Regions from separate parts of the Serratia sp. Sp408 genome, predicted to be linked through region 3. Evidence: riboswitches for the same ligand, from Rfam matches in the RefSeq annotation. Region 3 holds a riboswitch; each other region holds the start of a gene.
What was found. A riboswitch is a leader RNA that binds a small molecule or an ion and turns the genes downstream of it on or off. The one in region 3 is predicted to bind thiamine pyrophosphate.

Region 1 (9,962 bases), on a different contig from region 3:
ATGAATACCGTGCCCCAGGTTAAACACATGCCCCTCGCCGTGGCCGAAGCCAGCCAGGATAGTTTCCACTTCCTGTTCGATGCGTTGCGGTGCAGCATAAAGCATGGAAGGATCCATGTTGCCCTGCAGCGCAACTTTATTGCCAACCCGGCGGCGCGCATCGGCAATATCGCAGGTCCAATCGAGGCCCAGCGCATCGCAGCCGGTCGCCGCCATCGCTTCCAGCCACTGGCCGCCGCCTTTGGTAAACAGCGTCACCGGCACCCGCCTGCCGTCATGCTCACGGATCAGGCCGTCAACGATCTTATGCATGTAATTGAGTGAAAACTCGGCATAATCGCGACCGGTCAGTACGCCACCCCAGGTATCGAATACCATCACCGACTGCGCACCGGCCCTGATTTGGGCGTTGAGATACAAAATGACGCTATCCGCCAGTTTATCCAACAGCAGATGCAGCGTCTGCGGCTCGGCATACATCATTTTCTTCAGCTTGGTAAACGCCTTGCTGCTGCCGCCTTCGACCATATAGGTCGCCAGCGTCCACGGACTTCCGGAGAAACCAATCAGCGGTACCTGCCCCTTCAGTTCACGGCGAATGGTGCGTACCGCGTTCATCACATAACCCAGTTCGTCTTCCGGATCGAACAACGGCAGTTTTTCTACCTCGGCGCGGCAGGTAATCGGCGACGAGAAACGCGGACCTTCGCCGGTTTCAAAGTAGAGCCCGAGCCCCATGGCATCAGGGATGGTCAGAATGTCGGAGAACAGGATCGCCGCGTCAAGCGGATAACGGCGCAGCGGCTGTAACGTCACCTCGCAGGCCAGCTCGGCATTTTTGCACAGCGACATAAAATCACCGGCCTGAGCGCGTGTTGCCTTGTACTCCGGTAAATAACGACCGGCCTGGCGCATCATCCATACGGGGGTGACGTCCACCGGCTGGCGCAGCAGCGCGCGCAGGTATCGATCGTTTTTCAACTCATTCATTTATCGGGCTCCCTTATTCATCTGCCGCTATTGTATACCCAAAATAATTGAAGATGCATCACGACGGCCGATCCATGCCCGGTGAACCGCCTGGTCGCGGCGATGCGGCAACAGTCCGTAGGGAGCCAGCGTGACGTGCCACTGGCATCATCGCGCGAGCGCATCATTGCGCGCGGCACAGGGCCACGGTGTCCTCGATTAAACGCCGCGCTACGGTGCCTGGCGGCGGCAACAGCGGCAGCCGATCGTAGCGATACCAACCGGCGTGCAACAGCTCCTTGGGATCGTGGCGCAGCTCGCCGCTGTCATAATCCGCCATAAACGCCATCATCAGGGAATGCGGAAATGGCCACGGCTGTGAGGTGACGTAACGCAGATTCTTGATGTGAATGTTGCTTTCCTCCATCACTTCGCGCGCTGCCGCCTGCTCGAGGGTTTCGCCCACTTCAACAAATCCGGCCAACACGGTATGAATACCGCCACGGTGACGAACGTGTTGCGCCAGCAGGATTTCGTCATCACGACGGATGGCGACAATCACGCAGGGTGCGATTTGCGGATAATAGCGTTCGCGGCAGTTATCGCACAGGCAGGCGCTTTCGGTACGGCTCAGGTGCATTTGGTGGCCACAGTAACCGCAGAACTGATGCGAGCGGTAAAAATCGGCCAGTTGAACGCCACGCCCGGCTAGCTGGAACAACCCGCGATCGAGATCGAGCAATTGCCGCACCGACCCCATCTCCTGCGGCATCGGCTGGCGCACCAGCCACACCGGCGCCCCCTCCCACTCGCCAATCTGTCGCCCCGAACGGCCGCGCAACCCGAGCGCGTCGGCAGTCCCAAACGGCAATTCACCGTTTGGTAACCAAAGTTTGCTTTCATGGCTGACTATCCACCAGCCATATTCGTTACCCGTTAATGCAAGTTCCATATCGTTGTTGCACAACCTCAGCTTCACTGGCACTCTAGAAATCGGTCTTGTTACATTTTCATAACTTACCGTTACTTTTTCTTACTTACGGAGTCAAAAATGCTCAACCACTTGGAAAGCCTGACTCAGCGCGTTGGTGGTAGTAATGAATTAGTTGATCAATGGCTTGAGGCGCGCAAGCAGTTACTCGTCGCCTACTGCACCCTCGTAGGGATCAAACCGAACAAAGAAAAGCATACGCCGCTGAATGAAAAAGCGTTGGAGAACTTTTGCCATAATCTGGTGGACTATCTCTCCGCAGGGCATTTTCATATCTATGACAGAATTATCAAACAAGTGGAAGGCGCAGGTAGCCCAAAAATGGCGCTGGCCACCCAGATCTATCCCAAATTATGGATCAACACCGAGCAGGTGATGGCGTTTCACGATCGCTATTCCGATATCGAGATCGACCAGGATCTGTGCCTGGAGTTTCATCAGGCGCTGTCAGACATCGGTGAAGTGCTGGCCGCTCGCTTTGCGCTGGAGGATCGTCTGATCCTGCTGGCGGCGGAGACCTGGCAGCAGGACAACCCCGACCCGGCCAGTAACAAAACGCTGTCCCATCCAGCCTGATTTTTCTTGCTGCCCTGGCGCGGCAGCACAATAACCGCTGGCCTCACGCACTCCATCCTGAAATATGCGCGTGAGGCTTGTAGTTTTTAAACGCCCTTCTATACTGGGGGCTCTTGTCGGAGTGCCTAGCGTCGCGCTTTTTTAAAAGTCGGCCAGGCTGAGACCGTTAATTCGGGATCCGCGGAACCTGATCGGGTTAATACCCGCGAAGGGAACAAGAGTAATCAATCACCGCCGGCAGGCAGCCAATATTCAGCAATCGCCTGCCGATCGGCTAACATCGTTACTCCCTCCGAGCTCCAGACAAGCAATTTTCCCAACTCACCCGACTTGTAGGAATTTGCTATGTCTAATGTGAACAAAAACCGTCCTCGTAAAGAACAACGTGAAGAAGCGCAGCAGTTTATCGACAATCTGCAAGGCGTCGCCTTCCCCAATTCTCGCCGCATTTACCTCGAAGGCTCGCGACCGGATCTGCAGGTGCCAATGCGCGAAATCCAGCTCAGCCCGACGCTGATCGGCGGCAGCAAACAACAGCCGCAGTATGAACAGAATGAAGCCATCCCGGTGTATGACACCGCCGGCCCCTACGGCGATCCGCAAGCGCAGTTGGACGTACATCGTGGACTGAACAAACTGCGTGCCGGCTGGATTGACGAACGCCATGATACTGAAACGCTGAACGGCGTCAGCTCCGGTTTCACCCAGCAACATCTGGCAGATGAAGGATTGGATCACCTGCGCTTTGAACATCTGCCGCAACCACGCAAGGCCCTGCCGGGCAAATGCGTCACCCAATTGCACTATGCGCGTGCCGGTATCGTCACGCCGGAAATGGAGTTTATCGCCATCCGCGAAAACATGGGGCGCGAGCGCATCCGCGGTGAAGTTTTGCGCCAGCAGCACCCAGGTCAAAGCTGGGGCGCCAACCTGCCGGAAAACATTACGCCGGAGTTCGTACGGCAAGAAGTGGCCGCCGGCCGTGCCATCATTCCGGCCAACATCAACCACCCGGAATCCGAGCCAATGATCATTGGCCGCAATTTCCTGGTCAAGGTGAATGCCAATATCGGCAACTCGGCGGTTACCTCCTCCATTGAAGAAGAAGTGGAAAAGCTGGTGTGGTCAACCCGCTGGGGCGCCGATACCGTGATGGATCTTTCCACCGGCCGCTACATCCACGAAACCCGCGAGTGGATCCTGCGCAACAGCCCGGTGCCGATCGGCACGGTACCGATTTACCAGGCGCTGGAAAAAGTGAACGGCGTCGCAGAAAACCTGACCTGGGAAATGTTCCGCGACACCCTGCTGGAGCAGGCCGAACAAGGGGTGGATTACTTCACCATTCACGCCGGCGTTTTGCTGCGCTACGTGCCGATGACCGCCAAACGCCTGACCGGCATTGTGTCGCGCGGCGGCTCGATCATGGCCAAGTGGTGTCTGTCCCACCATCAGGAAAACTTCCTGTACCAGCACTTCCGTGAAATCTGCGAAATCTGCGCCGCCTACGACGTTTCCCTGTCACTGGGCGATGGCTTGCGCCCAGGGTCGATTCAGGATGCCAATGACGAAGCGCAGTTTGCTGAACTGCACACCCTGGGTGAGTTGACCAAAATTGCCTGGGAATACGATGTGCAAGTCATGATCGAAGGCCCGGGACACGTGCCGATGCAGATGATCCGCCGCAATATGACCGAAGAGCTCGAGCACTGCCACGAAGCGCCGTTTTATACCCTGGGGCCGTTGACCACCGATATCGCGCCGGGTTATGACCACTTCACCTCCGGTATCGGCGCGGCGATGATTGGCTGGTTCGGTTGCGCCATGCTGTGTTACGTCACGCCGAAAGAGCACCTGGGTCTGCCCAACAAGGAAGACGTTAAACAGGGCCTGATCACCTACAAGATTGCCGCACACGCCGCCGATCTGGCCAAAGGCCATCCGGGCGCGCAAATCCGCGATAACGCCATGTCGAAGGCGCGCTTTGAATTCCGTTGGGAAGATCAGTTCAACCTGGCGTTGGATCCGGCCACTGCCCGTGCCTACCACGACGAAACCCTGCCGCAGGAATCCGGCAAAATCGCCCATTTCTGCTCGATGTGCGGGCCGAAATTCTGCTCGATGAAAATTTCGCAGGAAGTACGCGACTACGCCGCCGCGCAAGATAAAGCCGCCGAACAGCAAGCTGGCAAACCGATTGAAGTGCTCTCCGGCATGGAGAAAATGTCCGCCGAATTTCGCTCGCGCGGCAGTGAGTTGTACCACAGCGCAAGCGCCTTGCAGGAGGACAACAATGGCTGATATCACCATGCCTTTTCCGGCGACGCCGCATCGCCTCGGGTTATACCCGGTGGTCGACAGCGTCGTCTGGATCGAACGACTGCTGGCGGCAGGCGTCACCACCATTCAGCTGAGAATCAAAGACTTACCTGAAGAGCAAGTTGAGGCTGATATCGCCACCGCCATCGCTCTGGGCAAGCGTTATCAGGCACGGGTGTTCATTAACGACTACTGGCGTCTGGCAATCAAACACCGGGCTTATGGCGTGCACCTGGGACAGGAAGATCTGGACGACAGCGATTTGGCGGCGATTCATCAGGCCGGACTACGCCTGGGAGTTTCAACCCACGATGATGCCGAACTGGCGCGCGCCAAGGCGGTCAAGCCGTCCTATATCGCGCTCGGGCACATTTTCCCGACCCAGACCAAAGATATGCCCTCCGCACCGCAGGGGCTGACCGAGCTAAAGCGCCACGTCGCCGGGCTGGCTGACTACCCGACGGTGGCTATCGGCGGGATTGGCATCGATCGCGTGCCGGCGGTATTGGCATGCGGCGTAGGCAGCATCGCCGTGGTCAGCGCCATCACCCAGGCTGCGGACTGGCGTGCCGCCACCGCCGAACTGCTACGGTTGATCGAAGGCAAGGAGTAACACCATGCTTAATTCTCCGTCTCTTAACGATCGGGAGTTCTTACGCTACAGCCGACAGCTGTTGCTGGAAGACATCGGCCCACAAGGCCAGGAAAGCATCAAGCGCGCCAGCGTGCTGATCGTCGGCCTGGGCGGGCTCGGCTCGCCCGCCGCATTGTATCTGGCTGCCGCCGGCGTCGGCACGCTGTTGCTGGCCGACGACGACAAGCTGCACCTGACCAACCTGCAGCGGCAGATCCTCTATCGCAGCGCCGATGTGCCGCAAGGCAAAGCGCGTTTGGCGCAGCGCCACCTGCAAGCGTTGAACCCGCTGGTTGAGTCGATCGCGCTGGAACAGCGTCTACACGGCGAAGAACTGGCCGCTGCCGTGCGCCGCGCCGATCTGGTGCTGGATTGCAGCGACAATATGACAACGCGTCACGCGGTGAATCAGGCCTGCGTCACCGCCGGCAAGCCGTTAATCAGCGGCAGTGCGGTTGGATTCAGTGGCCAGTTACTGGTTATCGAACCGCCCTATAGCCAGGGATGTTATGCCTGCCTATACCCCGAACATGCCGAGCCACAGCGTAACTGCCGTACCGCCGGCGTGCTTGGCCCGGTGGTAGGGGTAATCGGTACCTTGCAGGCGCTGGAAGCGATCAAGCTGCTGGCGGGCATGCCTTCCGCACTCAGCGGCAAACTGCGGCTGTTCGACGGCAAGCAGCACAGCTGGAGCACCTTGCAACTCAGCAAGGCGCGTAGCTGCCCGATATGCGGAGGGCAGCAATGAAGATTCTGCTCAACGACAGTCCGCTGGAACTGGCGCAGCCCCTCAGCGTCAGCGCGTTGCTGGAACAGCTCGACCGCCACCAGCCGGGTACCGCACTGGCGATTAATCAAACCATTATCCCGCGTGCCGAATGGGACAGCCATTGGGTGCAAGACGGTGATGACATCCTGCTTTTTCAAGCGATTGCCGGAGGCTGATATGCTGCAAATCGCCGATACCCACTTTACCTCGCGTTTATTTACCGGCACCGGCAAATTCGCCACCCCGGCCTTGATGCTCGACGCGCTGCAGGCTTCCGGCTCGCAGTTGGTGACCATGGCTATGAAGCGCGTTGATCTGCACGGCGGTAACGATGCCATTCTGGCGCCGCTGCAACGGCTTGGCGTACGTCTGTTGCCCAACACTTCCGGCGCCAAAACCGCGGCGGAAGCGATATTTGCCGCTCGCCTGGCGCGTGAGGCGCTGGGAACCCACTGGGTAAAACTCGAAATTCATCCGGATGTGAAATACCTGCTGCCAGATCCGATAGAAACGCTGAAGGCGGCGGAAACCCTGGTCAAAGAGGGGTTTGTCGTCCTGCCTTACTGCGGTGCCGATCCGGTGTTGTGCAAGCGGTTGGAAGAAGCCGGCTGCGCTGCGGTGATGCCGCTGGGGGCGCCGATTGGTTCCAACCGTGGGCTGCGTACCCGCGATTTTCTGGAGATCATCATTGAACAAGCCAATGTGCCGGTGGTGGTGGACGCCGGCATTGGTGCGCCAAGCCATGCGCTGGAAGCCATTGAGCTGGGGGCGGATGCGGTATTGGTCAATACCGCCATCGCCGTGGCGCGCGATCCGCTGCAAATGGCGCACGCATTCCGTTTGGCGCTTGAAGCTGGCGAACTGGCGCGCCAGGCCGGTTTGGGCAGCCGCCAGCGCAGTGCAGTAGCCTCAAGCCCGCTGACGGCGTTTCTTAGCCAGAGTGAGGAGGCGCGACCATGACTCAGGATTTCAGTCAACGCTGGCAACAGCTGGATTGGGACGACATCACCCTGCGCATCAATAGTAAAACTGCACATGACGTCGAACGCGCGCTCAATGCTGAAAAACTGACGCGTGACGATTTTATGGCGCTGATTTCACCGGCCGCAGCCGGTTATCTGGAGCCGCTGGCACAGCGCGCCCAGCAGCTGACTCGTCAACGCTTCGGCAACGTGGTGAGTTTTTACGTACCGCTGTATTTGTCCAACCTGTGCGCCAATGATTGTACTTATTGCGGCTTTTCGATGAGTAACCGCATCAAGCGAAAAACTCTGGATGCCGCTGAAATCGAGCAGGAGTGCACGGCAATCAAGGCGCTGGGCTTCGAACACCTGCTGCTGGTCACCGGCGAGCATCAAACTCGGGTCGGCATGGCGTATTTCCGCCGCCACCTGCCGCACATTCGCTCCCGTTTCAGCTCGCTGATGATGGAGGTACAGCCGATGTCGCAGGAGGATTATGCCGAACTGAAAACGCTGGGCCTGGATGGCGTACTGGTTTACCAGGAAACCTACCACCCGGCGACCTATTTGCAGCACCATCTGCGCGGGCAGAAACAGGATTTCCATTGGCGGCTGGCAACGCCGGATCGGCTTGGCCGGGCCGGGATCGACAAGATCGGCCTCGGTGCGCTCATCGGTCTGTCCAACAGTTGGCGGACCGATTGCTACATGCTGGCGGAACACCTGTTTTACCTGCAACAGACGTACTGGCAGAGCCGTTATTCGATCTCCTTCCCGCGGCTGCGGCCCTGTGCCGGCGGCATCGAACCGGCATCGCTGATGAGCGAGGCGCAACTGGTGCAATTGATATGCGCATTCCGGCTGTTTGCTCCCGACGTTGAACTGTCGCTGTCGACACGCGAATCACCCCACTTCCGCGATCATGTGATCCCGCTGGCAATCAATAGCGTCAGCGCCGGTTCGAAAACCCAGCCAGGGGGTTATGCCGATGACGTAGCACCGGAACTGGAGCAGTTTGAACCACATGACGGGCGTTCGCCCCAGCAGGTGGCGCAGGCGATCGGCGATGCCGGTTTACAACCGGTATGGAAGGATTGGGATAGTTTCCTGGGACGCGTCACGCAATAAGCCGCAACGTTTGCAGCGCGGCCAGCAAAGTAACTGGAAACGCCGCGCAACCTGTTCAAACCGTGCTGGCATCAAAAACCAGCGGCGTTATAGTGACGCCGTTGGCTATCATTCCCGAAGCCAACCGGGGTACCCCGCCCACGCCGGGCGCAACGCGCACCAGAGTCTATCTTCCGCTGACCGCAAATCAGCAGGCGCACATCGCTCGCGGAACGAGAACCGTTACTCTGCTACCTGCGGCTTCATTCTCATCCCGACAATGGCCGAAAGCAGACAGCCCATAGCCAAATAGGCCGCCACCAGGTGCCAGGAACCGCCCATAAACTGCACCAGCAACACGGCGATAAACGGTGTAAAACCGCCGCCGACCACGCTGGCGACCTGATAGCCAACCCCTGCGCCGCTGTAACGGTAGGCGGTACCGAACAGTTCGGTAAACATCGGCTGTTGCACGCTGACCAGCATGTCATGGGCCATATTGCCGAGCATGATGGCGAAGAAAACGATCAACAGGATATTGCGGCTCTCTAACGCCATGAAAAACGGTATCGCGCTGACGACACCGATTAACGCCCCGGTAACGTATATCCGCCGCCGGCCAAAGCGATCGGCCAGGTAAGCAAAACACGGGATCGATACGCAGCTGACCGCCCCCACCAGCAAGCCGATATTGAGAAAGATATCGCGTGACAGGCCAAGGTGAGTGGTGGAGTAGTTCATGGCAAAAGCCGTCACGATATACATCGTCAACAATTCGCCAAAACGCAGGGCGATAATCAGCAAGAAGGCTTTGGGATTCTGGCGCAAGGCTTCAAAAATCGGGAAACGGCGTATTTTTTCCGCCCTGTCGTGCAAGGTTTTATTGGCCTCGAACTCCTGTGACTCATCCATGCCGTTGCGGATCCACCAGGCGATAGCGACCAGTACCAGGCTGAAGATAAACGGCAAGCGCCAACCCCAGCTGATAAACGCCGCGTCCGAAGTGAACTGGCTTACCAGCGATACCGAGCCGGTAGCCAATAGTAACCCGACGCCAAAACCAATCTGCACACCGCTGCTATACAAAGCCTTTTTCTTTTTCGGTGCACTTTCTACCGCCAGCAAGGCCGCCCCGCCCCACTCTCCGCCGACGGCAAAACCCTGTATCGCGCGCAGCGTCACCAGTAGCACCGGCGCCCACCAGCCGATCGCGTCAAACGACGGCAGCAGGCCAATCAATGCCGTGGAAATCCCCATCATCCAGACGGTGATCATCAACATGCGTTTGCGGCCCAGCTTGTCACCGAAATGACCAAATACCATGCCGCCTAATGGACGAAACAGGAAACCGACGCCGAAGGTGCCAAACGCTGCCAGCGTACCCATCGTCGGGCTTATCTGAGGAAAGAATTCGGTGTTAAAAACCAGAGCGGCAACTATTCCGTACAGTAAAAAATCGTACCAGTCGACCACCGCGCCGACGAAGCTCCCCCAGGCCGCGCGACGTGCCCGCGCCGGCGAGTGGCTAATTAACTGGTTTTGTGTGGATATATCGCGATCCGCTGGAGCAGCGACGCTGACCGTTGTTGAGGTGTCCATGCCTATCCCGTTATTTTAACTTTACAGCACTGTACA
Region 2 (9,962 bases), on a different contig from region 3:
GCGTTGCTTGGGATGAGGCGTGCCCGAAATTGCCATGTTTCTATCCTTTTCTCAGAGCCGGTGTGCTTCGCTGAGCAGGGTGTAGAAACAAGAAACCCCGCCCGGTTTGCGCCGGCGGGGTTTGGGAATCGATGCGTTGATTCGGACCCTACGGCGCACTGCCGACGACCACCACCACACGCACGACGACCACCGCGGCTGGTAGCGCGGTAACTAGTAGGGTCGAAGTCAGCGAGGATGCGATCATGGGGACCTTATCATCAATAATGAAAAACAGAATTTTATAAAACCACAGGCGTAAAATTCGCACAACAGGTTTATTGGCGCAGCATAAAAAACGCGCGTCAGATCACGATTTTGCCGAAATTCCCACCACCTGCGCTTCCGGCGCGCTGCCGTCGAGCAGCGCCTGCGTTGAACCGTCGTAATAAATCCGTCCGTCCACCACCAGCAGCGTTCGTGCGGCGATACGTGCGGCGTCATCCAGATTGTGCGACACCATCAGCAGCGTCAGATTGCGCTGGTGGCACACCGTGTCCAGCAGTTGCAGCATGTCGCTACGCAGTGCCGGATCGAGCGCTGAAAACGGTTCGTCGAGCAGTAAAATCGGCTGCTGGCGTATCAGGCAGCGGGCCAGTGCCGCGCGTTGCCGCTGGCCGCCAGACAGTTGCGCCGGCAAGCGGGACAGATGCTCCGCCAATCCGACCTGCTCGGCGATCTGCGTCAGACGCTGCTGGCGATCGGCGTTGAGACGCAGGCCGGGATCCAGCCCCAGACCGATGTTCTGCCGTACCGTCAGATGGGCAAACAGGTTGTTTTCCTGAAACAGCATCGACACCGGCCGCTGCGCCGGCGGCGTGTGGGTATGATCGTGGCCGTCAAGCCGCAGCCTGCCGCTGGCGGCCGGCAGAAAACCGGCAACCAGGCTGAGCAGGGTGCTTTTGCCGGCACCGCTCGGGCCAAGCACCGCCACGCGTTCACCCGCCTGAAGATGCAGATCAAAGCGCATCGGCAGGTGTTCGTACAGATAGGTCAGGTTATCAAGCTCTAGCATAGATCCTTCATCTTTCACATTGCCGCGCCGTTGGCTGGCGTCAGGTATTCCCGTCTCTTCAGCAAGCGGCTGCCGGGAGCGCACTTGGTTGCCGCCGTTGACGGCGTGACATCTAGCGGGTCGTACGGCCCGGTAAGCGTTCAATCAGGGTAAACAGCAGGAAGCACAGCAGCAGCAGTAACAGCGCGCTAACCGCGCCGTCGTTGCTGCGATAAGCGCCAATCTGCTGGTAAAGGTAGAAGGGCAGAGTACGGAACTGCTCATTGCCGAACAACGCCACCACGCCGAAATCGCCGATCGACAGTACGCAGGCGAAGGCCAGCGCCTGCGCCAGCGGTCGCCGCAGCGCGTGCAGTTCAACCCAGCGCAACCGTTGCCAGCCCTGCATGCCCAGCGACAGGCACAGGGGATTATAACGCTCCGCCAGATCGCGCATCGGCGTTTCCAGCACCTTCAGGGCGTACGGCACCGCCATCAGCGCATTGGTCAGGATCACCAGTGCATACGGTGACTGCGGCAGCCCGACGGTATCGCTCAGCAGCAGGAAGAAACCGGTAGCCAGCACGATACCCGGCATCGCCAGGATCACCATGCCGCTCAGTTCCAGCGTTTCCCCCCAGCGCATACGCTGTTGCAGTTTCAGCTCGCGGCTGCTCCACACCAGCATCATGGTCAGCAACACGCACAGTAGACCGGCGCCGACGGCGATGCGCAGTGAGGTCAGCAGTGCCTGCCACAGCACCGGTTGGCGTAGTACGCTGACCATTGCCTGATTGGCGCCATCAACGATCACCGCCAGCAGCGGCGGCAACAGCAACAGCAGGGCGGCGGCGATCAGCATAAAATCGGTTATGCGTTGCCGGTGGCTGTCCTGCGGATTACGCCAGTGCGCACCCTGGGTATGGCCGACCGGCAGCGCCTGGCCCAGCCGTTGGCTGAGCACCACCAGCCCCAGACAGCAGGCCAGCTGGATCAGCGCCAGCAGCGCCGCGCGACCAAGATCGTAGTCATAGCTCAGCGCCTGGTAGATGGCCAATTCGATGGTGGTCGCCTGCGGGCCGCCGCCTAGTGACAGCACGGTGGCAAAGCTGGCGAAGCACAGCATGAATATCAGCGCGCCGCTCGGCAATATTTGACGACGTAATGCCGGCCATTCGACAAAGCGAAACTGCTGCCAGCCGTTCATGCCCAACTGGGCAGCCAGTTGGCGTTGTTCCACCGGGACGTTTTCCAATGCCTGCAACAATAATCGCGTCGCCAACGGCAAGTTGAAGAACATGTGTGCCAGCAGAATGCCCTGCAGCCCATATGGCGAAAACTGGTAGTCGATCCCCAGCCAGCCGCACAGTGTCGCCAGCCATCCCTGCCGTCCGTAGACGCTGAGCAGCCCGAATACCGCCACCAGCACTGGCAGCACCAGCGTCATGGCGCACAGCCGCAGCAACAGCGCGCGGCCGGGAAAGCGCCGGCGATATAACGCCCGCGCCAGCGCAATGGCCGGCAGCACGGAAATCAGCGCGGACAATAGCGCTTGCCAGAAGGTGAAGCGCACCACGTGCCATAAATAGGCGTCATGCCAGACGCCCGTCCAGTCACTTTGCGGCGCGTGTCGCCATAGCGAACCAAACGCCAGCGCGGCGACCAGCAGGATCAGACCTGCGGCGATCAGTCCCGGCCACAGCCAGGCGGGGATCAGCGGCTGACGGCGGTTTGCCATGTACGGATCCAGTTGCTGCGCTGTTTGGCTACCTCTTGCGCGCTGTATTGTAACGCGGTCTGCGGTACCGGCATCGAATCAAAGCCCGCCGGCAGCGTGGTCTTGATTACCGGATACATCCAGTTGCCGGTAGGAATGGTGTTCTGGAATGCCGGCGTCAGCATAAATTGCATAAACCGCTCGGCCAGTTGCGGGTGCTTGCCGGCTTTCAGTCTGGCGGCCACTTCGATCTGTAAGTAGTGTCCTTCGCTGAAGTTGGCGGCGGCATACATGTCTTGCTTTTCTTCGATCAGATGATAGGCCGGCGAGGTGGTGTAGCTCAGCACCAGATCGCCTTCACCCTTAAGGAACAGGCCGTAGGCTTCACTCCAGCCCTTGGTCACGGTGACGGTTTTCTTTGCCAGCTGTTGCCACGCCTGCGGCGCGCGATCGCCATACACCTTCTGCATCCACAGCAGCAGGCCCAGACCAGGAGTGCTGGTACGCGGATCCTGATAAATGACTTTCCACGGCCGATCGCTGCTGACCAGTTCCTGTAGGCTCTTCGGCGGGTTTTTCAACTTCTGCTTGTTGTAGACGAAAGCAAAGTAGCCGTAATCGTAGGGTACGAAAGTACGGTCTTGCCAACCGCCCGGAACCGTCAGGCTGGCGGTGTCGACGCCGCTTGGCGCGAACAGCCCGGTTTGCTCGGCGGCCTGCAGCAGGTTGTTGTCCAGTCCCAGTACGACGTCGGCCGGGCTGTTTTTGCCCTCCATCCGCAGTCGGTTAAGCAGGGAAACACCATCCTCCAGCGCGACGAACTTCAGTTCGCAGTCGCAGTCGGCCTCGAAGGTTTTTTTGATCGCCGGGCCGGGGCCCCAATCGGCGGCAAAGGAGTCGTAGGTGTAAACCGTCAGCGTTTCTTTGGCCAGCGCCGGTGCGGCCAGCAGCATTAACAGACAGGGCAGGTATTTTTTGATCACGTTGCACTCCTGGAATAAGGGGGCAAGGTCTCTGAGAAGGCAAGCGGGTTATCCGTTGGCGATGCTCAAATCCCTCCGCCGGTATTAGCCGGTTCAGGTTCGACGGGTTTGCTCTCAGCGGAAACTGTCTTCCGCACCCCGTTGAGACGGCGCTATTGTAAAGAGTCTGCGTCTTCGGCGAAAGACGATTATGCCTCCGGCGGTGCGAACCAGGCGGATTTGAAATCGAACCAGCCGAGGGTATTCATGCGCACCCCGCGCATGCTGCGCTGGCCATGCAATTGCAGCCAGTGGTGAAACAACGGGTGCAGGTGATGACGGCTGACCAGGCGTTGGCAAAACTCTGCCAGCGGCAGGGTATTGTCGCGCCATTGCGTCGCGTCCTGATTCAGGTCTTCGCTCATGCAGTGCTGCATCAGCGGTAATTCATACAGCGTAGCAAACAGCGAAAACTCCAGCGGCAAGTAGAAATTGGCGCTGCCGAGCCAGATATCGCTGTGCGCTGCGCCCTGATGCCAGCGATCGTAATCGACGATTTGTACCTTCAGCCTGATGCCGTGCTGTGCCAGCAGCGGCTCAATGGCTTCGCTGATGGCATAAAATTCGGAGTGCTCGCTGTAGTAGGTGAGCGTCAGTTCGGTCAGACCTGGCGGCTTGCTTTGTTGTGCCAATTGGCGGTTGTGGTGCCAGCGCGGCAAAATGCCGTAGGCGGGGGACCAGTAGCGCTGATATACCGGCCCGGCATTACTTAGCAACGCAATCGGGTTGATCAGCTCACACAGCCAGCTGCGGATTGTCGGGTCGGCGGCCAACGCCGAACGCTGGTCGAACAGCAGAAAATAACAGCCTTCTTCCAGCCGGCTCTCCAGTTCGTTTTTGCCGGTGTCATCGGCTTGCAGCTGTACGCCGGAGTGTACCAGCTCTTCGGTGACCTCCGGCAGCACCCAGATATTGACCTCGTCAATCAGTGCGCGAAAACCGAAATAATCGTCAAAGGCATGAATTTTCAATTGATTCTGATGATTGCGCACCACGCTGTAGGGGCCGGTGCCAACCGGATGGCGGGCGAAGTCTGGCAAGCTACGCCATTCGCGCGGCACAATCATCGCATGGACGCTGCCCAGCAGCCATGGCAGCCAGTAGTCCGGGCTGTGCAGATGAAGGTCGATAACATACGGCGTTGGCGAGGTGACGCGATCGAGGTGGGAAAACAGCGGCAGCGGCATCAGGCGCGTCAGCGACTGGATCACGTCCTCCATATCCAGTTCGCGGCCATGGTGAAAGTGAATCGCCGGTCGCAGATAAAAACGCCAGTGCAACGGAGTTAACGCCTGCCAATGGTGGGCAAGATCGGATTCCAGTTCCCCGTTTTCCTCATTTATGCGCGTCAACCCGCTGAAAATTTGCCGTGCCAGATGGGTTTCCGAGCGGCGTAGCGCCGATCCGGGCAACAGGTTGGACAATTGGCGGTAATACAGCACGCGCAGTATGTGCTTGCCCTGGCGGAAGCTGCGCCCCAGTTGGGAAAGCAGCATCTGGCGTACCACGTTTTTGTCGCCGACCAGCTGCACCAACTGGTCGATGCGATCCTGCTCCAGCAACTCCTCCGCCCGTTGCTGCTGTAGCGCCAGGCCGGTGTAGTGGAAGGTCAGCTGCGAACGTTTGCCGCGCCCAGCCTCCGCATGCCAGGTCAGCCAACCGGCCTGCTGCATCGCGCCCAGCAATGAGCGCACGTGGCGACGAGAGCAGCTGAGCACCTCCGCCAGTTCCTGCAAGGTGGTTTCGGTGGTTTCGCCATGGCAGCGTTGCCAGAGGCGGATGAATTGTTGCTGCAGGCGTGAGGTGGACATAAAAGAGGAACGCTCCGCGGTTAACTCGTCAATTTATCTTTCCTTATATTACGCCGATAATTTTGTCAGATGAAAGCGCGGAGGTGCGGCTTATGAACCTTTTATTGACCAGACAGTTTTATCAGCGCTATTTCGCCGCCGTTGGCCGCCAAAAAGCCGATTGGCTGACGCTGGTACCGCCGCAGGCGCGTATGGAGATGCTGGCTCATCTCACCCAGTGGGATCTGCCGACACTGTCGGACAAGGAATACCGTCAGCGCCTCTAGGGCTGGAATAACCGAATTTCTGAGTAATGGTGCACTTCACCAGCCAGTGGGGCGACCCACTGGTTTTTTTATCTTTCGCTGCCGCTTTCTTCTGCGAATTTCCTTCTGTAGCATAATGTTTTTACCTCTGGTCAGGGATGCAGGTATGAATTCCAAACGCTGGTTGCCACGCCGTTTTAACCCGATTTTCACCGCTTTCCTGATTGTTGCCTTTCTTGCCGGCATCGCCGGCGCGTTGCAGGCGCCGACGCTGAGTCTGTTTTTAACCACCGAAGTCAAAGTGCGGCCGTTGTGGGTCGGGCTGTTTTATACCGTTAATGCCGTGGCCGGCATTATTGTCAGTTTTTTGCTGGCCAAGCGTTCGGACACTCGCGGCGATCGGCGTAAGCTGATTTTACTGTGCTGTCTGATGGCGGTGGGGAACTGCGTACTGTTTGCCTTCAATCGTGACTATATGACACTGATTACCGCCGGGGTGTTGCTGGCGGCGATTGCCAATACCGCCATGCCGCAAATCTTTGCCCTGGCGCGTGAATATGCCGACAGTTCGGCACGCGAAGTGGTGATGTTCAGTTCGGTGATGCGCGCCCAACTGTCTCTGGCGTGGGTTATTGGCCCTCCGCTGTCGTTTACGCTGGCGCTGAATTACGGTTTTACCGTGATGTTTCTGATTGCCGCCGGTATTTTCGTGCTCTGCGCAATACTGGTGTGGTTTTGCCTGCCGTCGGTACCGCGCGCAGCGCAGACCGGTAGCCTCGACGCCTCGCCGATTGCGCCGCCGAGCGCCTGGCGCGACCGCGATGTGCGGCGGCTGTTTGTTGCATCGATGCTGATGTGGACCTGCAATACCATGTATATCATTGACATGCCACTGTATATTACCAGCGATCTCGGACTGCCGGAACGGCTGGCGGGGCTGTTGATGGGCACCGCCGCCGCGCTGGAGATCCCGGCGATGTTGTTGGCAGGTTATGTGGTCAAACACTTCGGCAAGCGCAGCATGATGCTGTTTGCCATCGTGGCCGGCATCGTATTCTACGCCGGTCTGGTGCTGTTCCAGTTCAAACTGGCGCTGATGGTGCTGCAACTGTTCAATGCGATTTTTATCGGTATCATCGCTGGCATTGGCATGCTGTACTTCCAGGATTTGATGCCGGGTCGGCCCGGTGCGGCCACCACCATGTTTACCAACAGCATATCGACCGGCGTCATCCTGGCGGGTATCCTGCAGGGCGCGCTGGTGGAGAACCTTGGCCATTACGCGGTGTACTGGCTGGCGACGGCGTTGGCCGCCCTGTCGCTATGGCTATGCAGCCGGGTACGCGAAGCATAACCGTTATCCTCCTTATCATTGACGTATGTCATTGAGAAACTTACGTCATACCCCCAAGCTGAACGGACTTCCCGCGCGTTGATTGCAGCGCGCCCAGCCATCTTGTTTGAGATGCCGATCCGTTGAAAAAGTGGGTATGTTATGGACAAACTGACACCGCTCAAGCCCGTTCCTACGTTGATTGCCGTCGCCGCTGCGCTGCTTATCTGGTTCGTTATTCCGGCCCCCGAGGGCGTTGAACCCAATGCCTGGCAGCTGCTGGCGCTGTTCATCGGTACTATTATTGCCATCATCGGCAAAGCGATGCCAATAGGCGCGGTATCGGTTATTGCCATTGCGCTGGTGGCGCTCACCGAAGTTACCCATCCTGGCCAGCCCGGGGCGGCGTTGAGTGATGCGCTGAGCGGATTTTCCAACCCCCTGATCTGGCTGATCGGCTTTTCGATCATGATCTCCCTCAGCCTGAACAAAACCGGCCTCGGTGGGCGCATCGGTTATTACTTTATCTCGCTGTTTGGCAAAAGAACGCTGGGTATCGCCTATGCGCTGACGATGGCGGAAACCACGTTGGCGCCGGTAACGCCAAGCAACACCGCACGCGGTGGCGGGATCATCCACCCGATCATGAAGTCGATTGCCGACAGCTTTGGCTCTAAAGCTGAACTGAACACAGCGGGAAAAATTGGCCGCTATCTGGCATTGGTAAATTACAACATCAATCCGGTGACCTCGGCGATGTTTATCACCGCCACCGCCCCTAACCCGCTGGTGGTCAGCCTGATAGCCAAAGGCACCCACGACAGCGTGGAACTGACCTGGGGCATGTGGGCGCTGGCGGCGCTGGTACCGGGAGTCTGTTCACTGTTGGTGATGCCGTTGGTTATTTATCTTCTCTATCCGCCGGAAATCAAAAGCACGCCGAATGCACCGCATTTTGCTCAGGAAAAGCTACGCGAGCTGGGGCCGGTAACGCTGCCGGAGAAAATCACTCTGGCGGTGTTCGCGCTGTTGCTGGTGTTGTGGGCCGGCATCCCGGCGATGATATTCGGTCCGGCGCTGGCGGTGAACCCAACCACCGCGGCCCTGGTTGGTCTGGCGGTGCTATTGGCCAGCGGGGTGCTGAGCTGGGATGACATACTGAAACACAAGGGCGCCTGGGATACCGTGGTGTGGTTCTCGGCGCTGGTGATGATGGCGACCTATCTGGGCAAGCTCGGGTTGATTACCTGGCTGTCGCAGAGTGTAGGAGCCGCCATCGCCCATATGGGGATGAGCTGGGTGGGAGGCACGCTGTTACTGACGCTGGTTTATCTCTATTCCCATTACTTCTTTGCCAGCACCACCGCGCACGTCACCGCGATGTTTGCCGCCTTCTTCGCCGCCGGTATTGCTCTTGGTGCGCCGCCGGTACTGCTTGGCCTGATCCTGGCGTTTTCCTCTTCGCTGATGATGTCGCTAACCCACTATGCAACCGGCACCGCGCCGATCATCTTCGGTTCGGGTTATGTCACGCTGGGTGAATGGTGGAAAACCGGTCTGGTGATGAGTGTCGTCAACCTGGCGATCTGGCTGATAATTGGCAGTTTATGGTGGAAGTGGCTGGGATTCTGGTAATCCTCGCGATGGTTGACGCCGCCGGGCGGCGGCGTCAATGATTGCAGCTATTGACTGACGATCAGTTCAAAAATGCCGGCTGCTGCGCTTCGTAATGCGTGATATCCGTTTCGTGCTGTAGCGTCAGACCGATGCTGTCCAGGCCATTGATCATGCAGTGGCGGCGGAAGCTGTCGATGTCAAACGGGTAGCTGCGCCCGCCGGCGTTGACCGTCTGGTTTTCCAGATCGACGGTAAACTCGATGCCTTCGTTGTCAGCAACCAGCCGGAACAGGGTATCGACATCCTGCTCGCTAAGCGTCACCGGCAACAGCTGGTTGTTGAACGAGTTACCGTAGAAAATGTCGGCAAAGCTCGGCGCAATCACCACCTTGAAACCGTAATCGGTCAGTGCCCAGGGCGCGTGTTCGCGCGAAGAGCCACAGCCGAAGTTTTCACGCGCCAGCAGTATGCTGGCCCCCTGGTAGCGCGGCTTGTTCAGCACGAATTCGGGGTTCGGCTGCTGGCCGGCGTCGTCGAGGAAACGCCAGTCATTGAACAGGTGCTGGCCGAAGCCGGTACGCGTCACCTTTTGCAAAAACTGTTTTGGAATAATGGCGTCGGTATCGACGTTGGCGGCATCCAAAGGCACGACGATGCCCGTATGTTGAGTAAATTTAGCCACGGTCGTGCTCCTTAGTGCAATTCACGGATATCGGCGAAATGGCCGCTGACGGCGGCTGCGGCTGCCATCGCCGGGCTGACCAGATGGGTGCGTCCGCCACGCCCCTGACGCCCTTCGAAGTTACGGTTGCTGGTGGATGCGCAGCGTTCGCCCGGATTCAGACGGTCGTTGTTCATCGCCAGACACATTGAACAGCCTGGCAGGCGCCATTCAAAACCGGCGTCGATAAAGATCTTGTCCAGGCCTTCCGCCTCCGCCTGAGCTTTGACCGGCCCGGAACCGGGCACCACGATCGCCTGTACGCCGTTGGCCACTTTACGCCCTTTGGCAATGGCTGCCGCTGCACGCAGGTCTTCGATGCGCGAATTGGTGCAAGAGCCGATAAATACTTTGTCGATCGGCACTTCGGTCAGTTTGATACCCGGCTTCAAATCCATATAGGCCAGGGCTTTTTCCGCTGAGGCGCGTTCAACCGGATCGCTGAACGACTCCGGCGCCGGGA
Region 3 (9,962 bases):
TTACGTTCCATGCAAACGCTGTTCAACCATGGACGCCTGGCCGGTACCGGCTACCTGTCGATACTGCCGGTCGATCAGGGGATTGAGCACTCGGCCGGCGCATCGTTTGCCGCCAACCCACTCTATTTTGATCCGAAGAATATCGTCGAGCTGGCAATCGAGGCCGGCTGCAACTGCGTCGCCTCCACCTACGGCGTGCTGGCAGCGGTTTCGCGCCGCTACGCCCACAAAATACCGTTCCTGGTCAAACTCAATCACAACGAAACCTTGAGCTACCCAACGCAGTACGATCAGACGCTATACGCCAGCGTAGAGCAGGCCTTCAACATGGGTGCGGTGGCGGTTGGTGCCACGATTTATTTCGGCTCCGAGCAATCGCGCCGCCAAATCGAAGAAATTTCCATCGCCTTCGAACGCGCGCATGAGCTGGGGATGGTCACCGTGCTGTGGGCCTATCTGCGCAACCCGTCGTTTAACAAGGACGGTGTCGATTACCACTCCAGCGCCGACCTGACCGGCCAGGCCAATCACATTGCCGCCACCATTGGTGCGGATATCGTCAAGCAGAAGATGGCGGAAAACAACGGCGGCTACCGCGCAGTCAAATTCGGCTATACCGACGATGGTGTCTATGACCGGCTGACCACCGACCACCCCATCGATCTGGTGCGTTACCAGTTGGCAAACTGCTATATGGGCCGCGCAGGCCTGATCAACTCCGGCGGTGCCGCTGGCGAAAACGACCTGCAAGAATCGGTGCGCACGGCAGTTATCAACAAACGCGCCGGCGGTATGGGGCTGATACTTGGCCGTAAGGCATTCAAAAAATCCATGAAAGACGGCGTGGCATTGATCAATGCCGTGCAGGACACCTACCTCGACCAAAAAGTCACCATCGCCTAAATCTGGCATTTCCGCCCCCTTCAGCCCGGCTTCGACCGGGCTTTTTTGTGCCAAACCCGCGGCTGCCGTTTGCTTACTCTCCCTCTCCCTGGGGGGTTATTTTCTTTCCTTTCGTTATTAACTTTTAAAATAAAATATTTATCTTTCAAATTGTGATCTATTTAAAACAAATATGCTTAAAAAATGATTAACGTAACCTACATGGCAATCGAGCCGCTGTTCGCTCCGCGCCATCACACTACTACAGGAGAAAAATAATGATTGCGTTAATCACCCACGGAGCCGAATGGTTTATCGGCCTGTTTCAAAAAGGCGGCGAGGTGTTCGTCGGCATGGTCACCGGGATTTTACCTTTACTGATCAGCTTGTTGGTTATCATGAACGCGTTGATAAAGTTTGTTGGCCAACAGCGCATAGAACGACTGGCACAGCGCTGTGCCGGTAATCCGCTGGCACGCTATCTGCTGCTGCCGCTGATCGGCACCTTCGTTTTTTGCAATCCGATGACGCTGAGCCTCGGCCGCTTTATGCCAGAAAAATACAAGCCAAGCTATTACGCCGCCGCGTCCTACAGCTGCCATTCGATGAACGGCCTGTTCCCGCATATCAACCCCGGCGAACTGTTCGTCTATCTCGGCATCGCCAGCGGCCTGACCACGCTGGGGTTGCCATTGGGGCCATTGGCGGTGAGCTACTTCCTGGTTGGCTTGTTTACCAACTTCTTCCGCGGCTGGCTCACCGATCTGACCACCAGCCTGTTCGAACGCAAAATGGGGATCCGTCTGGATCGTCAGGTTCAACTTTAATCCGTGGAGTTCACCATGAGTGCTTACCTTCGTATTGAAAAAGGCGCCAGCGGCTGGGGCGGTCCACTGGAGCTGCCGGTGGTTGCCGGCAAAAAAATCGTTTACATCACCGCCGGTACCCGGCCGGCGATCGTCGATCGCATCAGCCAACTGACCGGCTGGCAGGCAGTAGACGGTTTCAAGGACGGCGAGCCACCAGCAGACGAGATCGCCGTGGCGGTGATTGACTGCGGTGGTACGTTGCGCTGCGGCTTATACCCTAAACGACGAATTCCGACGGTTAATATTCATGCCACAGGTCAATCTGGCCCGTTGGCGCAGTTTATCCTCGAGGATATTTATGTTTCCGGGGTGCGTGAAAACAATATCACCCTGCTTGATGACACCGCCACGCAGGCGCAGCCGCCAACGCCGCCATCCCCTGCGGCAGCGGCGCCCCGCGATTACGACACCAGCAAGAAAATCACCGAACAAAGCGACGGCCTGCTGGCAAAGGTTGGTATGGGCATGGGGTCGGTGGTGGCCGTGTTCTTTCAGGCCGGGCGCGACACCATCGACACGGTATTAAAAACCATTCTGCCGTTTATGGCGTTCGTGTCGGCGCTGATCGGCATCATCATGGCGTCCGGGCTCGGCGATTTCATTGCTCACGGCCTGACGCCGCTCGCCAACAGTCCGTTCGGCTTGGTGACGTTGGCGTTGATCTGTTCGTTCCCGCTGCTGTCGCCGTTTCTTGGCCCTGGCGCGGTGATCGCTCAGGTGATCGGCGTACTGGTCGGCGTGCAGATCGGCCTGGGCCATATTCCCCCGCAGCTGGCGCTGCCGGCGCTGTTTGCCATTAACGCTCAGGCGGCGTGCGATTTTATTCCGGTCGGGCTGTCGCTGGCGGAAGCCAAACAGGACACGGTGCGCGTCGGCGTGCCGTCAGTGCTGGTCGGCCGTTTCCTGACCGGGGCGCCGACGGTGTTAATCGCCTGGGCGGCCTCCGCCTTTATTTATCAGTAACCCATGCCGTAGGGCATGCAGATTCCAGAGGCCAGTAATGCAGATTATTTTCCAAACCACCATTACCCGTATCGGCGACTGCGCGCGTGACGCATTGCAGGATGACATGCTGATCACCTTCCGCGAAGGGGCACCAGCCGACATCGAAGCATTTTGTTTTATCCATCGGCACGGCGATACCGCCGGTGAATTGCGGGCCGGCGGCATGATGGAATTGGCTGAACGCCGCTATTCCATCACCGCGGTCGGCAGTGTCGCCACGCAAAATCTGCGTGAGCTAGGCCACGTCACCGTGCGCTTCGACGGCGAGTCGCAGGCGGAGTTTCCCGGTTCAATTCACGTTTCCGGACCGGTGCCGGAAGATATCCCGTTAGGCAGTACGCTGAAATTTATCGCATAAGGAGTAGACCATGTCTGAAGTAGCCGTAGTGATTGGCGGAGGCCAAACGTTGGGGGCATTTCTAAGCCAGGGGCTGGCGGCGGAAGGTTATCGCGTCGCGGTAGCCGACCTGAACCTCGACAATGCGCAGCGGGTAGCGCAGGAGATTAACCACCAGCACGGCGCCGACCGCGCGATCGGCCTGCAGGTCGACGCCACCCGGGAGGACAGTGTTATTGCCCTGGCCAATACGGTGGACGCGACATTCGGCAGCGTCAACCTGCTGGTATACAGCGCCGGCATCGCCAAGGCGGCGCCGATCACCGACTTTCTGCTGGGGGATTTTGACCAATCGCTGCAGGTCAATCTGGTCGGCTATTTCCTCTGCGCCAGGGAGTTTTCGCGTTTGATGATCCGCGACGGCGTGGCTGGCCGCATCATTCAGATCAACTCCAAATCCGGCAAGGTTGGCAGCAAGCATAACTCCGGTTACAGCGCGGCCAAGTTCGGCGGCGTGGGATTGACGCAGTCGCTGGCGCTCGATCTGGCAGAGTACGGCATTACCGTCCATTCGCTGATGCTGGGCAATCTGCTGAAGTCGCCGATGTTCCAGTCGCTGCTGCCGCAATATGCCGAAAAACTGGGCATCAGGGCCGATGAAGTGGAACAATACTATATCGATAAAGTGCCGCTCAAGCGCGGCTGCGACTATCAGGACGTCCTGAACACCCTGCTGTTTTATGCCAGTGACAAGGCCTCGTACTGTACCGGCCAATCAATCAACATCACCGGTGGTCAGGTGATGTTCTAACCCGCTGGCACGGCGCGCTCCCCCCGCGGCGCCGTGCCGCAATAACCTGCGAGGTAACATAATGACCACTTCTCTGATTATTCTGGCCGCCATCGCCTGGCTGGGACAGATAGCCCTCGGCTGGTGGCAGATCCAGCGCTTCAATCACGCCTTTGACCGATTGTGCCAACTGGGGCCGGTCGGCGTTGGCCGCTCCGGCGGGCGCTTCAAGCCGCGCGTGGTGCTGGCGCTGGCGTTCGATGCCCAGCAACGGGTATGCGGAAGCATGATGATGCGTGGGCTGACCGTCTTCGCCCAACCTAAACCTCTGGTTCAGCTGCATGGTTTGCATCAGCACGATTTGCTGCCGGATGTGATCTTCCCCGAGGATCGTGCATGCCAAACTGCACTATCGTTAGCGATTAAGGCGAAATCATGATATTTTCAGATTAAAAGACATTACCTTTCATATTGAATTATTCACTGGGAGGGATGCTCATCGCTTGTGAACGGGAATCGCTATGAAACCAAAGCAGCGGCAAGCCGCTATTCTTGAATATCTGCAACGGCATGGCAAAACGGCAGTGGATGCCCTGGCGGAACACTTTTCAACCACCGGCACCACCATCCGCAAGGATCTGACCCTGCTGGAAGAAGAAGGCGAGGTGATCCGCACCTACGGCGGCGTGGTGCTGAGCCGCGATGACGGCGACCAGCCGATCGATCGCAAAACCCATATCAATACCGAGAAAAAACGCCAGATAGCCTATGCCGCCGTCGCACTCATCAATGACGGCGATTCACTGATTTTCGACGCTGGCAGCACTGTCTTACAGATGGTGCCACACCTGGCGCAGTTCAATAACATCACGGTGATGACCAACAGCCTGCATATCGTCAACGCGCTGGTTGAATTGGATAACGATCAAACCATTCTGATGCCCGGCGGCACCTACCGCAAAAAATCCGCCTCGTTTCACGGTAGCCTGGCAGAGTCAGCCTTTCAGCAGTTCAGCTTCGACACCCTGTTTATCGGCGCGGACGGCGTCGATCTCAACGCCGGCGTTACTACCTTTAATGAGGTGCACAACGTCAGCAAGGCCATGTGCGAAGCCGCCGGGCGCATCGTTTTGCTGGTTGACTCCAGCAAGTTCGGCCGTAAAAGCCCCAACGTGGTGTGCGAACTGGCCGCCGTCGATACGCTGATCACCGACAAAGACATCAATCCACAGTATGTCACCGCGCTGAAAGACAAAGGCATCAATATCATTCTGGTAGGAGACACCGATGAGTAACGCCACCGCTCTGCTTAACTTTGCCCGTGAAACGCTGGAAATCGAGCTGGCTGAAGCCACACGCCTGCTGGAGCGGCTGGACGACAATATGGTCTGCGCCTGCGAGCTGCTGCTCAATTGCCGAGGCAAGGCGGTGGTCTCCGGCATTGGCAAATCCGGCCACATCGGTAAAAAAATTGCCGCGACGCTGGCCAGCACCGGCACGCCGGCATTTTTCGTGCATCCGGCAGAAGCGCTGCACGGCGATCTTGGCATGATCGGCAAAGACGATGTGGTGATCTTCATTTCCTATTCCGGCCGCGCCAAAGAGTTGGATCTGATCCTGCCGCTGCTGGCGGAAAATCACATTCCGCTGATCGCCATCAGCGGTGGCAAAGAATCGCCATTGGCGACGGCCGCCGCCTGCCTACTGGATATCAGCGTTGAACGTGAAGCCTGCCCGATGGGGCTGGCACCGACCTCCAGCGCGGTCAATACTCTGATGATCGGCGATGCGCTGGCGATGGCGCTGATGCGCCAGCGTGGTTTCAATGCCGAAGATTTTGCCCGCTCGCACCCGGGCGGCAGCCTCGGCGCGCGCTTACTGAATCGAGTTCATCATCTGATGCGTACCGGCGATCGTCTGCCAAGGGTGAAAGAGAGCGCCAACGTGATGGAGGCCATGCTGGAACTGAGTCGCACCGGGTTAGGACTGGTCGCAGTGTGCGATACACAGCAAAAAGTGGTGGGGGTATTTACCGACGGCGACCTACGCCGCTGGTTGGTGAAAGGCAATAGCCTGAACGATGCATTAAGCCCGGCGATCACCCGCCCCGGCTACCGTTTGCCGGAACAGTGGCGAGCAGGTGAAGCGTTGGAAGCGCTGCACGAACAGCATATCAGCGCCGCGCCGGTGGTGGATATTAATGGCATATTGGTCGGTGCGATCAACCTGCACGATCTGCATCAGGCCGGCATTGGCTAAGGCTACGGTGCGAGGGGCGCGCACGCCACGCCCCCCGATGCGAATCTGCGCATTACTTCCAGTCAGGGTTGCTTTCGAACTGTTTACGCAGCAGTGCCTGCATATCGCTGTCCGGCTTGCCCAGCCATTGATATTTGGCGTATTGCTTTGGATGATCCACCGCGTCTGGCGTATCAGCCACTGACACCCGTACGCCCCATGCCTGCGATTTATCCGCCTTGAAGGCCACAATCAAAAAATTGTTGGCGCAGTCATGGGGTTTGCACAGGGTGCCGAGCTCATAGGTCTGGCCCTGCCAACGGAGGGTTTCTGCTGGCGTTGAGGTGCCCACCCCCTTGCGCGCCCAGTCCGGCAGCCCGTTCTGCCCCTTTACCATTTTCTGCCAGCTGGCCTGGTAACCCGGCTGCTGGATCAGATCCGACGTGGTAACAATCTGCTGAGCAACGCTGCCGGCGCTGACGCCGATCAACGCCGCAAACAGCGCGCAGCGAAGCTGATATTTTCCTGTCATGGTCATTCTCCCTCATTAAATTCAAAGCGTAGTCTGCATCACCTCAGACCACAATCGACGGGAAAAGTTGAGTTACCACCACGCGTGAAAATGATGCACCGGGCCAATCCCCTGCCCGACTTCCAGACTGTCCGCCTGTTGCAGCGCCCGTTGCAGATAATCTTTGGCAGCGCAGACCGTATCCGCCCAGTTTGCATGACGTGGACGCAACGCCGACAGCGCCGCCGACAGCGTGCAGCCGGTACCGTGCGTGTGGCGGGTCGCCACCCGCGTCGCGGTAAAGCGCAGTTCGCCCTCTGCGGTGAACAACCAATCCGGGCTTTCCTGTTCGCTCAAATGGCCCCCTTTCATCAACACCGCCTGGCAACCCATCGCCAGCAGCGCGCGACCTTGCTCACGCATCTGCCGCTCATCCTGCGCCGGTGACGAGGCCAGCAGCGCCGCCGCTTCCGGCAGATTGGGGGTAATCAATGACACCTGAGGCAACAGTTCACGGCGCAGGGAGTCGACCGCTTCCGGTGCCAGCAGCGGATCGCCGCTTTTCGCCAGCATCACCGTATCCAGCACCACAAACGGCAACGGAGAATGTCGCAGGCGCTCCGCCACCGCCTGCACGATATCGGCGTTGGCCAGCATGCCGATTTTGGCGCTGTCGATACGCACATCGCTCAGCACCGAATCCAGCTGCGCGGCGACAAACTGCGGCTCGATGTTGTAAACCGACTGCACGCCACGGGTATTCTGCGCCACCAGTGCGGTGATCACGCTGGTGCCATAGGCGCCCAGCGCCGAAAAGGTCTTCAGATCGGCCTGTATGCCGGCTCCGCCGCTGGGATCGGTACCGGCGATGGTGAGGGCGTTAATGCGTTTCATCACAGCGCCTCCGCGTTCAGTTGATACAGTGCATCAAGAAATGCCGGCGTAAAACTGCCGGGCCCCTGAGCCTGTGTGCTGGCGCGTTCGCCGCACAGCGACATTACCCGACAGGCGGTAGCAACGTGATCCAGCCGCTCGCCCGGCAGGGCGCAAAACGCCGCCGCCACCGCCGACAGGGAGCAACCGGTGCCGACCACCCGCGTCATCAGGATATCGCCACCGGGGATTGCCCAGTCGGCTACGCCGTTGGTGACATAATCCACCGCACCGGTCACCGCAACTATCGCGCCGCTGGTTTGCGCCAGTTGACGCGCCGCCGTCAGCGCGGTTAACGAATCGGCGGTGCTATCGACGCCGCGCCCGCCGCCCTGCACGCCGCCAAGTGCCAGGATTTCCGAGGCGTTGCCACGGATCGCCGCCGGCCGTAGCGCCAACAGACGCTGGGCAAATTCGCTGCGATAATGCAACCCGCCGACCGCCACCGGATCCAGTACCCATGGCGTACCGGCCTGATTAGCCGCGTCGATCGCCGCCAGCATCGACTGCCCGCGCGCGGCGGTCAGGGTACCGATATTGACTAATAATCCGTTGGCAATGCGGCTGAACTGCGCGGCTTCCTCCGGTTCGACCACCATCGCCGGCGAAGCGCCCAACGCCAGCAATACGTTGGCCGTCAGCGCTTGCACCACCTCGTTGGTCAGGCAGTGAATCAATGGGGAGTGCTGTTTGAACAGGTTAAAGCTGGCCGCGGCGCGGGCACCGGGGAATACATCAGGTCGAGCGATCATAATCCTCCCAACCGGCGTTCAAGAAGGCGGATACCGGCTGGGTATCGAGACTTCCCTACGCTGGCATTATCCAGATCAGGTAATACGGGTATTTCTCAGCCTTCACAAGGAAGGGCACCCCGAGTCATTTACTATAAAATCAAAAAATTGCGATTAACGCCCCGTTAATCCCTGTTCTGGATCATGCCAGCGGGAAGCCAAAGACACAACCCCTCAAAAATTGCATGTGCTTCACATCGCGACTCGAGCAGTGACCCAACGGTAAAGGCGCAGGGATGACGGAGTTATCGAGATATGTGGAGCTGAGATGTCAAAGACGTATTCCAGACCATCGACGATTGAGAGAAAACGATGAAAATTATATATTGGACGTAACACAACCAGACACGTTTGTGAAGGAAGCATTATGGATATCGCGCTGCTTAACAGGGGCTGGAATAGGACTTGGTCAGATACGATGGTGAATCTGGAAGCTCGAAAGGTCGTCGAGACAGCAAATAGGTTGTCAGCATTCTATTTGCATGATGGGATAACTCGTATCAAGTTTGTCGAAGAGATAAAACAGGTCGTAGAGAAAGAATTTGCAACAGCACGGCGAGCCAAAACCGATGAAGAATGCATTGCATGCATTAAGAATTTGCGAACTGAAACAGACAATCTCCTTGAGCAAGAACGCCTGTTAAAAACCAAGTCTGCACAGCTTTACGCGAAGATAGAATTTGTCCGCGAAAATAATAAAATCGTTGGTTATGTTATATCCGCTGTAAATGTGGTTCTATCAGGCGTGGTTCTCTTTGGTGGTTTTATGATGTTATCCACTATGGGGCCGATTGGTATGCTGGCTGGAGCAGTCTTGATTGCCGATGGAATGAACGGATTAACGAAAGAAGTGCTCAACTTTAATCAGCCAGCAGGACATAAACCCTCGCAAGGTATCATTGCTGACTCCGCGATGCATACGGCACAGTTTATGGGATTTAATCCTAACACGGGCCTGGCTTTCTATCATGGTGTTACTCTTGGCGCCAGTGTGTACAGCATAGTTGGACTCGCTCGAAAAACCGGAACCTGGAGATTATTCCGCTGGCTTCCCCACGATTACTATCGCAAAGTCAGCACAATGAGCACTCCTAAGTTAACAATGAAGATTGTCGGTTATGGTGTTAAAGCAAAAGTGATTTTCGACCTTTTGACGACAGAAAATGGAACCCATTAATCCTTGATGGTTTTTCGGTAACGCCAGGATTTATAGGAAATCACCGGAGGCTGTGCGAAGGAGATAATGGCAACCCCAAAGATCATCGCCAATCCCCATGCAACTGCTCTGTCAGGTGAGCTGAAGACGACAAGTAGCAGTAGGATAAAGATACACACCCCCACCACTCCCGCCAAGGTAACAAATCGTCTAGCGAGGTCATTTATGGCCTCACCAAGCGTTCCTCCATATTTTTCAATATTGCTTTTTATCTTCTGTAATTCGGGCTGCGTAAACCCTGAACGTAACAAAGCCTCATCAGTCACTTTCATATCGTTTCGTCCCGTATCTGCCAGACGTGGTTTCTCAATCATTGATTGTGCAAACAATCATACTGATGAACTTTACAGCAATCCAGCCGAAACTTTGCGGCAGACTCTACCGTCCCTT

Region 1: linked by a shared signal. The riboswitch ahead of thiC (phosphomethylpyrimidine synthase ThiC) and the one ahead of thiM (hydroxyethylthiazole kinase) in region 3 are both predicted to bind thiamine pyrophosphate.
Region 2: linked by a shared signal. The riboswitch ahead of thiB (thiamine ABC transporter substrate binding subunit) and the one ahead of thiM (hydroxyethylthiazole kinase) in region 3 are both predicted to bind thiamine pyrophosphate.

The regions. Positions count from the first base shown of each region.
Region 1 is NZ_JBXUFT010000013.1:6,028-15,989, forward strand. Features, by position in the region: gene hemE (uroporphyrinogen decarboxylase) at 1-990, opposite strand, end outside; gene nudC (NAD(+) diphosphatase) at 1,154-1,921, opposite strand; gene AC2AXP_RS22235 (Rsd/AlgQ family anti-sigma factor) at 2,021-2,536, shown strand; TPP riboswitch at 2,644-2,767, shown strand; gene thiC (phosphomethylpyrimidine synthase ThiC) at 2,882-4,837, shown strand; gene thiE (thiamine phosphate synthase) at 4,830-5,468, shown strand; gene AC2AXP_RS22250 (HesA/MoeB/ThiF family protein) at 5,473-6,237, shown strand; gene thiS (sulfur carrier protein ThiS) at 6,234-6,434, shown strand; gene AC2AXP_RS22260 (thiazole synthase) at 6,436-7,218, shown strand; gene thiH (2-iminoacetate synthase ThiH) at 7,215-8,348, shown strand; gene shiA (shikimate transporter) at 8,571-9,926, opposite strand.
Region 2 is NZ_JBXUFT010000005.1:141,294-151,255, reverse strand. Features, by position in the region: gene ilvB (acetolactate synthase large subunit) at 1-36, opposite strand, end outside; gene ivbL (ilvB operon leader peptide IvbL) at 149-247, opposite strand; gene thiQ (thiamine ABC transporter ATP-binding protein ThiQ) at 350-1,054, opposite strand; gene thiP (thiamine/thiamine pyrophosphate ABC transporter permease ThiP) at 1,167-2,771, opposite strand; gene thiB (thiamine ABC transporter substrate binding subunit) at 2,747-3,703, opposite strand; TPP riboswitch at 3,786-3,884, opposite strand; gene sgrR (HTH-type transcriptional regulator SgrR) at 3,922-5,583, opposite strand; gene sgrT (glucose uptake inhibitor SgrT) at 5,676-5,849, shown strand; gene AC2AXP_RS16085 (sugar efflux transporter) at 5,995-7,182, shown strand; gene AC2AXP_RS16080 (DASS family sodium-coupled anion symporter) at 7,324-8,796, shown strand; gene leuD (3-isopropylmalate dehydratase small subunit) at 8,858-9,460, opposite strand; gene leuC (3-isopropylmalate dehydratase large subunit) at 9,472-9,962, opposite strand, start outside.
Region 3 is NZ_JBXUFT010000006.1:157,953-167,914, reverse strand. Features, by position in the region: gene fbaB (class I fructose-bisphosphate aldolase) at 1-903, shown strand, start outside; gene srlA (PTS glucitol/sorbitol transporter subunit IIC) at 1,161-1,709, shown strand; gene srlE (PTS glucitol/sorbitol transporter subunit IIB) at 1,725-2,714, shown strand; gene srlB (PTS glucitol/sorbitol transporter subunit IIA) at 2,752-3,114, shown strand; gene srlD (sorbitol-6-phosphate dehydrogenase) at 3,125-3,904, shown strand; gene gutM (transcriptional regulator GutM) at 3,966-4,322, shown strand; gene srlR (glucitol operon DNA-binding transcriptional repressor SrlR) at 4,405-5,178, shown strand; gene gutQ (arabinose-5-phosphate isomerase GutQ) at 5,171-6,142, shown strand; gene AC2AXP_RS17680 (inhibitor of vertebrate lysozyme family protein) at 6,195-6,653, opposite strand; gene thiD (bifunctional hydroxymethylpyrimidine kinase/phosphomethylpyrimidine kinase) at 6,726-7,526, opposite strand; gene thiM (hydroxyethylthiazole kinase) at 7,526-8,317, opposite strand; TPP riboswitch at 8,353-8,449, opposite strand; gene AC2AXP_RS17665 (DUF4225 domain-containing protein) at 8,724-9,533, shown strand; gene AC2AXP_RS17660 (hypothetical protein) at 9,530-9,844, opposite strand.